DNA from 4 places in the Bacillus sp. 5w2 genome. Region 1 is predicted to be linked to each of the others. Evidence: riboswitches for the same ligand, from Rfam matches in the RefSeq annotation. Region 1 holds a riboswitch; each other region holds the start of a gene.
What was found. Region 1 has a riboswitch for thiamine pyrophosphate ahead of thiC (phosphomethylpyrimidine synthase ThiC). Riboswitches for the same ligand answer to the same signal wherever they lie in the genome.

Region 1 (3,208 bases):
GTGCACCAGTAGCCATTACGGCAGCACTTCTTGCAGGTCTTGGGTTAAATCCTTTATATGCAGCGGGTCTTTGTTTAATTGCAAATACGGCACCAGTAGCGTTCGGGGCGATGGGAATTCCGATTACAGTGGCTGGACAAGTAACAGGTATTGATCCACATAAAATCGGACAAATGGCTGGACATCAATTACCGTTTCTATCATTATTTGTTCCGTTCTTTATCGTATTTTTAATGGATGGATTGAAAGGGGTAAGACAAACATGGCCTGCGTTATTTGTAGCCGGTAGTTCATTTGCAATTACGCAGTTCATTACAGCGACGTTTTTAGGACCGGAACTCCCGGATATTACGTCAGCACTTGTAAGTTTAGTGAGTTTATCACTATTCTTAAAAGTTTGGCAGCCGAAAGAAATCTATCAATCGGGGCAAGCAAATAGTGAAGTAGCTGCGGCAACGACGGTGACATCTATGCCGAAACTAACAGTAGGAAAAGTCGTAAAAGCATGGTCTCCATTCATTATTTTAACTGTCATGGTAGTTATTTGGAGCCAAAGTTTCTTTAAAGCGTTATTTGCTCCAGGCGGCGCATTAGAAAGCCTTGTGTTTAAGTTTGAAGTTCCAGGCTTGCACAATTTAGTAATGAAAGCAGAACCAATTGTAAATAAACCGACGCCTTACGAGGCAATTTTGAAATTCGATGTATTATCAGCAACGGGAACAGCAATCTTAATTGCTTGTGTCATTTCTATCTTTATTTTAAAAATGAGTGCCAAAGATGCAGTAGCGACATTTAAAGAAACGCTAAATGAGCTTAAGATGCCAATTCTATCTATTGGATTCGTATTAGGGTTCGCATTTATCGCCAACTATTCTGGTTTATCATCTACATTAGCGTTAGCGCTTGCTGGAACTGGTGGACTATTCCCGTTCTTCTCACCATTCTTAGGTTGGATTGGGGTGTTCTTAACAGGATCTGATACGTCAGCGAATGCACTGTTCTCGAATTTACAAGCGATTACAGCGCAGCAAGTCGGTGTATCTGAAGTACTTCTCGTTGCAGCAAATACAACGGGCGGTGTAACAGGAAAAATGATTTCTCCGCAATCGATTGCGATCGCTTGTGCGGCAGTTGGACTTGCTGGGAAAGAATCAGATCTGTTCCGATTTACATTGAAGCATAGTTTATTCTTCGTAATTATTGTTGGTATTATGACGTATGTACAGGCATATTATTTAACGTGGATGATTCCATAAACAACAAAAGAAATAAACTTTGCATTTTTCAGATTATCGTGTATGATGGGAAAGTATTGAAAATTAAATCAGTGATAAACTAGGGGTGCCTAACGTATGCGTAGGCTGAGAGAGAAGCGCGTGAACTTCTTAACCCTTTGGACCTGATCTGGCTCGTACCAGCGTAGGGAAGTTAACGGCTTTACATAATGATGTCTTTATGAGCCAGGTCCTTATTTTTTTATGGACCTGGCTCTTTTTATTTTGGCATACGCTGGCCATATCTCGTCCTTGTCACGTACAGGGGGGCAACAAAAGTTATGAAACAGTCTGTTTCAGCTGAGCAAATTGAATTGAAATCGAGTTTACCAGGAAGTAAGAAAGTGTATGTGGATGGACCACGTGCAGGTATGAAAGTGCCGATGCGCGAGATTGAACAAAGTGAAACGAACGGCATGCCGAATCCGCCAATTCGTGTATATGATACGAGCGGTCCTTATACAGATCCTGCGTATAAAGTGGAGCTAGAAAAAGGAATTCCAACGCCGCGCCACTCTTGGATTCTAGAGCGCGGGGATGTAGAGGCATATGAAGGGCGCGAGGTGAAACCAGAGGATGACGGTGTGAAAGTGGCTTCGAAACATACACCTATTTTCCCGCAAATGGATCGCCAGCCGCTTAGAGCGAAGCAAGGTGCAAATGTTACGCAAATGCATTATGCGCGTAATGGCATCATTACGTCTGAGATGGAATATGTTGCGATTCGTGAAGGAGTAGAGCCTGAGTTTGTTCGCAAGGAAATTGCGGAAGGCCGTGCGATTTTGCCAGCGAATATTAACCATCCGGAAGCAGAACCGATGATTATCGGACGTAACTTCCACGTGAAGGTCAATGCAAATATCGGAAACTCTGCTGTATCGTCTTCTATTGCAGAAGAAGTGGAGAAGATGACTTGGGCAACTCGCTGGGGTGCAGATACGATTATGGATTTATCTACAGGTAAAAATATTCATACGACACGTGAGTGGATTATTCGTAACGCGCCTGTACCAGTTGGGACTGTACCGATCTATCAAGCGCTGGAAAAAGTAAACGGAATTGCAGAAGATTTAACGTGGGAAGTGTATCGTGATACGTTAATTGAGCAAGCGGAGCAAGGCGTTGATTACTTTACAATTCACGCTGGCGTATTACTTCGTTACATTCCGATTACTGCAAAGCGTACGACAGGTATCGTTTCACGCGGTGGTTCAATTATGGCACAGTGGTGTTTATTCCATCATAAAGAAAACTTCTTATACACTCATTTTGAAGAGATATGTGAAATTATGAAGCAGTATGACGTTTCGTTCTCTCTTGGAGATGGATTACGTCCAGGTTCGATTGCAGATGCAAATGACGAAGCGCAATTCTCTGAGCTTGAAACACTTGGTGAATTAACGAAAATTGCTTGGAAACATGATGTGCAAGTGATGATTGAAGGACCTGGGCATGTACCGATGCATTTAATTAAAGAGAATATGGAGAAAGAGCTTGATATTTGTCAGGGCGCGCCGTTCTATACACTGGGACCGTTAACGACAGATATTGCACCAGGTTATGACCACATTACATCAGCGATTGGAGCTGCGATGATTGGCTGGTTTGGAACGGCGATGCTTTGTTATGTAACGCCGAAAGAACATTTAGGTTTACCGAATAAAGATGATGTTCGTACGGGGGTTATTACGTATAAAATCGCTGCGCATGCAGCTGATCTTGCGAAAGGGCACAAAACGGCTCATCAGCGTGATGATGCACTTTCAAAAGCTCGCTTTGAATTCCGTTGGCGCGATCAATTTAATTTATCTTTAGATCCTGAACGTGCGATGGAATATCACGATGAAACATTACCAGCAGAAGGCGCGAAGACGGCTCATTTCTGTTCCATGTGTGGACCGAAGTTTTGTAGTATGAGAATTTCACATGACATT
Region 2 (3,208 bases), on a different contig from region 1:
AGTGCGCTACTTGTACTAGCGTTGCTACGTACATTAAGTTTAGGTGTTGCAACTGTGTATTTCGTATTATTTTGAACTGTGATGCCTTTTACTAAAGGCTGTGAACCATTAGACACGAATGCCTTTTGTACGTAACCTGTTTTGCCATTATGTAAAATTTTATACCAATCACCTTGTTCTTCTTGAATGGTAACGAATTTCCCATTTGGTAATACATCTAAAATTGAAGATTCTAAATTAGGTTCAGAACGAACGTTTAATGCATTGGCATTAACGATGTATTGATTATTAGATTGAAGTTTGTTTTTTAGTAGAATAGCATCTTTTTGTACGTAACCTACTTTATTATTAACAGATACTTTATACCAGCCATTAGTTGTTTCAAGTATGTTCACTTTCGTATTAAAGCGGATTGTATCAATTGATGAGCTATTTGCGTTATCTTTTGTATGTAAGGCTACTTGATCGACTTTTACATATCCAGTTTTCACATTAGATAATTGTTCAGCGTTGGCTGTTTGTACATTTGTTTCTCCCATAGAAGGAAGTAAAGAGGCAATTGCGACAGTAGTTGCTGTTAAAGCAGTAGCTTTCATATTCATATAATAGAGACCTCCTCTAGTTGTATAGTTGTAATTTTATTATAGTATAAAGATATAATATAGTGGGTGTATTCACATAAATGTAATATGAAATCAATATAAAAATAAATTTTTTGAGGATAATGATTCCTTTTTATCCAATTAATTAGGATAATAATTTCTAAGATAGAATATAAGTATTATATAGTTCTGTTATTTTGTTGACAATTGAGAAAATTAAAATAGTTGATGATGTCTTATTACGATGTTATACTGACAGTGATAATTTCATAGTTTGCTAGGAGAGCTGGTGTTGCCAGCTGAGAGTAGGCCGTAAGCCTTTGATCCTTTTCATTACCTGATCTAGATTATGCTAGCGTAGGGAAGCAATTCGGACACTAATAATGAGTCCCCGTTTCTTTGCGTATAGAAACGGGGCTTTTTTATTTGAAAATTTCATATTGAAACCACTAGGGGTGCTTGTTGTGCTGAGAGAGGAATAATCCTTAACCCTTACAGACCTGATCTAGGTAATACTAGCGAAGGGAAGTGGAGCAACGAATAAATTATAATTTTATTTGCTGTAACCACTTCTTATTTAGAAGTGGTTTTTTATTTAGATATATAAATTGAAAGGGGATAGAGAAATGAAATTTTGCGATAGATTATTAGAAACTGTACAACCAGTTTGGGAGATGAGTCATAATCACCCGTTTGTAGTAGGTATGGGAGATGGCACGTTAGAAAAAGATAAGTTTCAGTATTATATTATTCAAGATTATTTATATTTGTTAGATTATGCAAAGCTATATGCGATTGGTGTTGTAAAAGCAACGAATCCACAAGTAATGGGGAAATTTGCTGAACAAATTGATGGCATATTAAATGGAGAAATGACAATCCATAAACAATATGCAAAAAGACTTGGTATTTCTATAGAGGAGATAGAATCTGCAAAACCATCTGCTAAAAATTTAGCCTATACAAATTACATGATGTCTGTATCTCAAAATGGCACGCTTGCGGAATTAATAGCAGCACTTCTTCCATGTATGTGGAGCTACTGGGAAATTGGAAAGCGTTTAAACGATATTCCTGGAGCAAGAGATCATGAGTTCTTTGGTGAGTGGATTCAAGGATATAGTTCGGAAGAATACGGTAGCCTTTGTATTTGGTTAATAGATTTATTAAATGAAATGGCAGTTGGAAAGTCTGACAAAGAGCTAGATCGATTAGAGGAGATTTTCCTATATTCCAGTCGATTTGAATATTTATTCTGGGATATGTCCTATCGTAAGGAGATGTGGGGATTTGAGGAGCAAGAACATACTACAGTTTCATAATGTTTCTTTTCATTATGATGAGAAACCAATCATCAATGAATTAAATGCTTCTATACAAGATAAAGAGTTTGTAAGTATTATCGGACCGAGTGGATGCGGGAAAAGTACTTTATTTCGCCTTATTACAGGTTTAGAAGAAACAAGTACGGGACAGATAGAGCTGACAGAAACAAAGAGCCATCCTGTAGGGTATATGCCCCAAAAAGATATGCTCCTGCCATGGAGAACGATTATTGAGAATGCTGCCCTGCCGCTAGAGTGCCAAGGTGTACAGAAGAAAGAAGCACAAATAAAGGCAAAGGAACTGTTACATAAATTTGGCTTACAAGGGTATGAGACAAAATATCCGAAAGATTTATCTGGTGGTATGAGACAACGCGTATCTTTTATTCGAACTTTATTAACAGGCGGGGAGATATTGCTGTTAGATGAACCGTTTAGCGCGTTGGATGCGTTAACGAAGGCATCTTTGCAAGAATGGCTGTTTGAACAATGGAAAGAGTGGAAAAAAACAATTTTATTTATCACTCATGATGTGGAAGAAGCATTGTTTCTTTCTAATCGAATTTTCGTTGTAGAAAATCAACCGATAACTACTTTAACCGAGAGGATTGTACCGCTTGATCGTAATCGGACAAGAAAAGATTTGTATAAGCCTGAAGTGTTAGCGCTTAAAGATGAGCTTCTTAGTATGTTACAAAGGCAGGTACTCGTATGATGAACCGGTTGAAGGAACTATTACCTGCCCTTACACTTTCTAGTGTTTTACTTGTCATGTGGGAAATAGGCGCAAGAATTGTAGATGAGATGTACATTTTACCGTCACCGTCTGCAATTGTAATGAAGATATGGCAACTAAAAGATATATTATTTACAGTTCATTTGCCGGCAACATTATACGTCGTTTTAATAGGGGTAGCTATTTCTATCGTACTTGGGGTAGGGCTAGCAATATTAATGAATGCGAGTAATTGGATGGAGAGAGCATTTTATCCATTATTAGTTGCCTCACAAACGATTCCGATTACAGCGCTTGCTCCGCTCTTCGTTTTATGGTTTGGATATACGATCTGGAGTAAGGTTGTTGTCACGGTTTTAATTACGTTTTTCCCAATTGCGGTCAATACGTATGATGGACTACGTAGTACAAAAAAAGAATGGGAGGAGCTCTTAGTTACGTATGGAGCAACGAAAAAAGATATTTTTCTTAAATTAAAGTTACCATCTGCTCTTCCTTATTTTTTCTCAGCTTTAAAAATTGCAGTTCCGCTTAGTGTGATTGGG
Region 3 (3,208 bases), on a different contig from region 1:
AGTTTCCAGATGTAAAAGGCCCCGTAAATCCAATTTATAAAAACACTTTATTTTTGGATAGCATAAAAGAATTTCAAACGGATGTAGTACTAAAAGAGGGTAATCCAATAGAGTATTCAACAAAGACAATGGACTATGAAAAAAATGATATAAAATATAAATTATTAATGCAACCGATAAAAGAAAAAGACGGATCCATAACATATATATATGCGATGGCTTCCTTACAGCCTGTAGATGAGGCTGTACAAATGGTACAAGATTATTACATCTACATCATTGCATTTGTAGTTGTTCTTATTTTTCTCGCTTCGTTCTATTACTCTAAACAAATCGCAAAACCGTTATTAAAAATAAATGATACAACGAAGAAAATAGCGCATTTAGATTTCACAGAACAAATACCGATCACTTCAAAAGATGAAATTGGTGATTTGTCGAAAAATATTAATGTATTATCCAATAAGCTCCATTCGCATATTGGACAGCTAGAACAAGATATTGAAAAGGAAAGAAAGCTAGAAAATACGCGGAAAGAATTTATTTCTGGTGTTTCGCACGAATTAAAAACACCGCTGAGCATTATGAAAAGCTGTATTTCTATTTTAAAAGATGGAGTAGCTGAGCATAAAAAAGAGTACTATTTTCAGGCAATGGAACGAGAAGTAGATAAAATGGATACGTTAATTTTGGATATGCTTGAGTTAGCTAAATTTGAGTCAGGTACATATAAAATGAAAATGGATTCATTTTATATCGATACAGTAATTGAAGATATATGTGAACACCTTTCTGTAAAAATAGAGAAAAAAGAACTTCGTGTTCATAAAAATATAGGTCCATTTGAAGTGATAGCAAATCAAGGCCGGATTGAACAAGTCATCGTGAACTTCATTACGAATGCCATACGTTATACACCAAATAAAGAAGATATTATTATTTCTACAATAGATGAAAAAGATCGTATAAAAGTATGTATTGAAAATAAAGGTACTCACATTGAAGAAGAACAATTAGATAAAATTTGGGATCGTTTTTATCGCGTGGATGCAGCTCGCCAGCGTTCGCAAGGTGGAACAGGTCTTGGGCTTGCCATTTCAAAGAATATTTTAGAACTACACGGTGTTGAATATGGAGTAAAGAATACAGAAGATGGTGTATTATTTTATTTCTACTTATTGAAAAAAGCGTAGATGATGCATGCTACGCTTTTTTAATTTATTTTCATATTATCTTTACCTAATCTTTATTTTTAAGCGATATAATCTGATTAGAAAATGAGGTTATGTAAGGAGTCGATGAACCGTGCATAGCAATTGGCTAAGTATAATGGTATTTATTTTCTTTTGTGCATTTATTGTATTTTTAATTGATATTACGATATGAAAAAAAGAGCGCTCATTAAGCGCTCTTTTTGTTTGAGTTTAGTCGATAAGCATTGATACTCTTGAATAAACGTGGTGAAGTGATAAATAAAAAGATAAGTAAAACGGTACATAGAATATAGGAACCAATCATTGTACTACCATTTACGATTAATGAATATAGCACAGCTGATTGACCTTTCGGTGCATATTGTCCCCAAAAAATAATACCGGCAATGAAGTGACAGAAGTAGCGAGCAAAGCTACCAACAAATGTAGCAACAATAATGTAACCAATAACTTTCTTTCCTTCGTTTTGTTTTGAAGAAGGTTTGTCTTTACGGCTACCTAAATTGGATTGGTCTTCGCTATTTTCATTGGATGTTAAAAGTGCTTTTTGAATTGGACGATAGAATAAACCAGCAAATCCAATGAATGCGAAAGCAACGAAGTATTCAATGAGTACTTGAATTGGTGTGACGATAATGGCATCGCCAACGACAATTTGTAATAATCCCCAAATTAAGCCTCCTAAGAAAGCCATTTTGAAGCCCCAGCGGTATGCGATAATAAAAATAGGAATCATAGCGAATGAGATGGAACCGCCTGTTGGAAGTTTGATTGATAATGGTAAAATGTCGATGACCAAGGCGAAGGCTGCAAGAATGGCAGATTCGATCATCGCTTGTAAATTGGTGTTACGCATGTTGTCTCCCCCTAAATCCAAGTTGTACAAAAAAGAATAGGTATCATAGGAGGATACGAAATACGTAAATAAAAAAGAGGTATGTATTTCGGACGTTTGCACAATCCCTGCGTTAGCATTAACTAACAGGTTCGAAGGGTCGGAACGAAGTGTTCCCTCTCAGCGGCATGGCTCCCCCTGTGATAACGAGATTCTTTATTTGCTATTGTTTATTGTAAGCGAAATGGATGAGAATGGCAAATGAATCAAGTATGACAATAATTGAAATATAATTGTATTGAAATGTTAATAAATATGAAGCGAAAAGATATAGTCCAAATGAAATAGAATATGCTATAATTTTTTTGAAAATAATTATCATTCTCTTCTGAGGGGGAAGGTTATGAGCTTAGTAGATATTAAAATTGGCGAGAAAGTGTTAGTAAAAAGTATTCAGTCTTTAGATCAGTTATTAAAGCGTAGACTAGCTACTTTCGGTCTTGCGGAAGGAAGCGAACTTCGCTTGAAACAGAAAGCGATGTTTAAAGGTCCTTGTACATTGGAGTGTCGTGGACAGTTAATTAGTATTCGTCATTGTGACGCGAAAATGATAAAGGTGGAATTAGCGTGAATAAGGTAGCTTTGCTAGGGAATCCGAATACAGGGAAGACATCATTATTTAATGCACTTACTGGTTCTTATGAATATGTAGGAAACTGGAGTGGTGTAACAGTAGAAAAAAAGGTTGGTAAATTAAAAGATAAGCAAGGAACATTAATTGATTTACCAGGAGTGTATGATTTGAATCCAGTTTCACGTGACGAAGGTGTCGTTACGAATTTTCTACTAACAGACGAATTTCATCATATGTTAAATATTGTGGATTCCTCGCAGTTTGAACGAAATATGCATTTAACGTTGCAATTACTTGAATTTGGAAAACCGGTTTCAATTGGATTAAATATGGTCGATGTGGCAAAGCAACGAGGCATTGTAATTGATGTAAAACGGTTATCAGAACTATTAGGTGTAACAGTCGTTCCTGTCGTTGCAAGAAGCGGAAAAGGCTGTGAAGAACTGCTTACTACTCTTAAAGAAAATGACAAAAATGAGAAAAAACCATTCATTATTTCATATGGTGTACCAATGGATGAAGGAA
Region 4 (3,208 bases), on a different contig from region 1:
AAATCATATAAAGCAATTGCGCCTAAAAGAACAAGTATACCTTGAGGAACATCTATCAAAATAGTTTTCCAAATTTCTGGAACTACCCATTTAATATTTGCTGCTGTTTCAAGATATGTTTGAAAATAACTAATCGTAAAATTAATTATCCCTAAAAATACAAACAACGATAGACCAAATCGAATTAATTTCTTATTTGTAAACATGTAACACCTCTCAAAATTCATTGGATATTCCTACTTTTGCTTCTTTTTCATTTATGCATCTATATATTTAATTTTAACACATCAAGAACTCCAAAAGATACAATATGCATATTTACATATTGTATTAACAGCATTCCATAATGATTTAGAAATTCCTGCAAGAAAAAACAACTCCGTTACAGTTAACAGAGCCGATTTCTTTCTTGTTTAACTTCAAACCACCAATCTTTACGTTCAAGGTAGAATTTCATTCCATTACGTTGTGCATCTGAAGTTGGAGCAGTAACGAAGTTTGATTGTAAAATAAAAGTCGCAGAAGTTTATCCAGTTAATGCGTAGAAAATTAAATTAACTAACTTATCGATATGCCATTTTGCTATATCCGCAGCACTATCGACTTTACGCAAATCTGACAAGAAAAAATATATAGATAGGTATTATCCATACCTATCTATAACATTACTTCCATTCTTTATCCGATTACATCTTTTACTTCTGTATTCACTGGCCACTTTTCTAAAGTATAAGCCATTTCCCAAAATGAATATTCATATTGACTGCTAATAATGAAATGCTGTTTCATTCGCTTACGGTCAGACTCTGTTACGTTTTCAGCGATAGTATCTAATCTTGTAATTTGCTCTTCAACTAGCGTACGGAACCAATCAGATCCATAAGCAGAAATCCATTCGTTATAAATTGGTTCTTCTGGCTGACACTCTTTTAAACGCTCACCAATTTCATAATACAACCAATAGCAAGGTAAAATTGCTGCAATGATATCGCCTAAATGTCCTTCATACGCAGCACGATACATATGTGAAGTATAAGCGTATGCAGTTGGAGCAGGGATAAAACTATCTTTTTCTTCTTGAGTTATCCCTAGTTTCTTCGCAAAATTCTCATGTAAAGATAATTCCGCCTCGTATGTATTTTGAGCATGATGTGCCATACGAGCTGTCGTTTCTAATTCCAGTGCTTTTGCAGCTCCTAAAGTTTGTACTCTAGCAAAATGACTCAAATAATATGAATCTTGCAGCACATAATAGCGAAAACTAGCTAAATCTAACGTTCCTTCACCAAGTTGTTTTACAAAAGGGTGATGAAAACTAGCTTCCCAAATTGAATCTACTTCTTGACGTAATGATTGTGAAAATTTCATTTAAATCCCTCCCATAATGTATAAAATTTAAGTATTTACCCACAATTATTAAATCTGTAAAATAAAAAAACTTTCTTTACAGGCGTAAAGAAAGTGAAATTGACAGTATTTATTCATGAAATAGCAATGTCTTTCCCACTTCCCTACGCTGGCATTAACCAGATCAGGTACTAAGAGTCTCAAATTCCCATTTGATCTCAGCCTATAATAGGCCCCCCTAGTGGATAAATATTTAATTTTCGTATTGTATTCATCATAACATACTTCATGTTACTGTCAAAAGTATTCATGATACTGCTACTTAAAACCCTTCTTCTTCCCTTACTCTTAATGAAGTTTCAATAATCATATCTAATAGTTTGCTATAATTAATTCCCGCTGCATCTGCACTTTTTGGTAATAGACTTGCTTGTGTCATCCCTGGTAATGTATTAACCTCCATTACATATGGAATACCGTCTTTCACCATCATATCAACCCTTGCATAAACACTACATTTTAATGCTTTATAGCAAGCCAGTGACGCTTCGTTTACACGTTCTTTCAATTCAGCTGGAAGTTCAATAACTTCTTCAATAGTACCAGCATCATCATATTTCGCATTGTAATCAAAGAACTCCGCCGCATGTCGAATTGAAATGATGGGTAACTGTTTTCCATCAAAAATGGAACATGTAATCTCGTCACCTTTTATATACTTCTCTATTACTACTTCAGAATCCCATTCGAACACAGTTTCCAGCATTGAAATTAATTCGTCTTTATCATATACAATCTTTACCCCGACACTCGAGCCACCAGAGTTTGGTTTTACCACTAACGGAAATCCTAACTTATCTAATTCATCAAGATTTAGATCCTCCATTTTTGTAAGTTCAATCCAATCTGGTGTTTCTATTCCTTCATAACGTAAAATCTTTTTCGAAATGTTTTTGTCCATACATATACCGCTAGATAACATATTGCTCCCGCTATAAGGAATACCTAAACTTTCAAGCGTTCCTTGAACAGTCCCATCTTCTCCGTATTTTCCGTGTAATGCAAGCAGCGCAAAATCAATGTCTTTCGCTTTTTCGATTAAATCCATTTTTTCGTTTAACGTAATTGGAACAATGTCATACTTACTTTTATCTAAATGTGCAATCATTTCATTTCCAGTCATAATTGATACTTGTTTTTCAGAGGATACTCCTCCCATAATAACGCCAATTCTCATTTCCTCAACTCCAAATTTCATTTTTTATTGTATCACCGATTATTTTGATTCCCCGAACAATTTCTTCTTCTTTCAAACGTGAAAATCCTAATCGAAAAGTGTTCGTTCCTTCTCCATTAGAATAAAAAACATCTCCAGGAGAAAATGTAACCCCCTGCTCATAACACTTTTGCAAAAGAGTACGGGCATGAATTTTTTCTTCTAACTCTATAAATAAATGAAGTCCACCATCACCGGTCATTCTTTGAAACGGAATGTACTCGTTACACGCCCTAACAGCTAACTCATATTTTTTCTTATAAACAGATCTTGCCTTTTTTAAATATTTTTCAAAATATCCTTCATGTAAATATTGAAACAGAACAGCTTGATCTAAAGTAGATGTGTGAATTGTTCTTGCTCTTTTTACACTCTCTAAATAATGAATCAGTTCTTTATCTGCAATGATCCAGCCTACACGTAAACCAGGGAAAAGTACCTTTGAAAAGCTACTAATATAAATCACATTATTACCAGCGCCAGCAAAAGTTAATAATGGTGCTAAATGTGATCCTGAATAACGTAGCTCTTCATTAAATCCATCTTCTATAATAGGAATCTTATATTTTGAAAATAATCTCATCA

Region 2: another riboswitch for thiamine pyrophosphate. It lies ahead of tenA (thiaminase II); the one in region 1 lies ahead of thiC (phosphomethylpyrimidine synthase ThiC).
Region 3: another riboswitch for thiamine pyrophosphate. It lies ahead of thiT (energy-coupled thiamine transporter ThiT); the one in region 1 lies ahead of thiC (phosphomethylpyrimidine synthase ThiC).
Region 4: another riboswitch for thiamine pyrophosphate. It lies ahead of tenA (thiaminase II); the one in region 1 lies ahead of thiC (phosphomethylpyrimidine synthase ThiC).

The regions. Positions count from the first base shown of each region.
Region 1 is NZ_JBTIWT010000013.1:131,380-134,587, forward strand. Features, by position in the region: gene lldP (L-lactate permease) at 1-1,256, shown strand, start outside; TPP riboswitch at 1,328-1,443, shown strand; gene thiC (phosphomethylpyrimidine synthase ThiC) at 1,556-3,208, shown strand, end outside.
Region 2 is NZ_JBTIWT010000018.1:98,875-102,082, reverse strand. Features, by position in the region: gene ACXY7N_RS24045 (SH3 domain-containing protein) at 1-602, opposite strand, end outside; TPP riboswitch at 872-983, shown strand; TPP riboswitch at 1,044-1,146, shown strand; gene tenA (thiaminase II) at 1,229-1,924, shown strand; gene ACXY7N_RS24035 (ABC transporter ATP-binding protein) at 1,893-2,642, shown strand; gene ACXY7N_RS24030 (ABC transporter permease) at 2,642-3,208, shown strand, end outside.
Region 3 is NZ_JBTIWT010000017.1:74,873-78,080, forward strand. Features, by position in the region: gene ACXY7N_RS23250 (sensor histidine kinase) at 1-1,193, shown strand, start outside; gene thiT (energy-coupled thiamine transporter ThiT) at 1,402-2,070, opposite strand; TPP riboswitch at 2,157-2,258, opposite strand; gene ACXY7N_RS23260 (FeoA family protein) at 2,453-2,680, shown strand; gene feoB (ferrous iron transport protein B) at 2,677-3,208, shown strand, end outside.
Region 4 is NZ_JBTIWT010000016.1:52,781-55,988, reverse strand. Features, by position in the region: gene ACXY7N_RS22360 (DUF3937 family protein) at 1-227, opposite strand, end outside; partial or broken gene ACXY7N_RS22355 (N-acetylmuramoyl-L-alanine amidase C-terminal domain-containing protein) at 389-523, opposite strand; gene tenA (thiaminase II) at 679-1,368, opposite strand; TPP riboswitch at 1,492-1,597, opposite strand; gene ddlB (D-alanine--D-alanine ligase) at 1,670-2,584, opposite strand; gene pdxR (MocR-like pyridoxine biosynthesis transcription factor PdxR) at 2,589-3,208, opposite strand, start outside.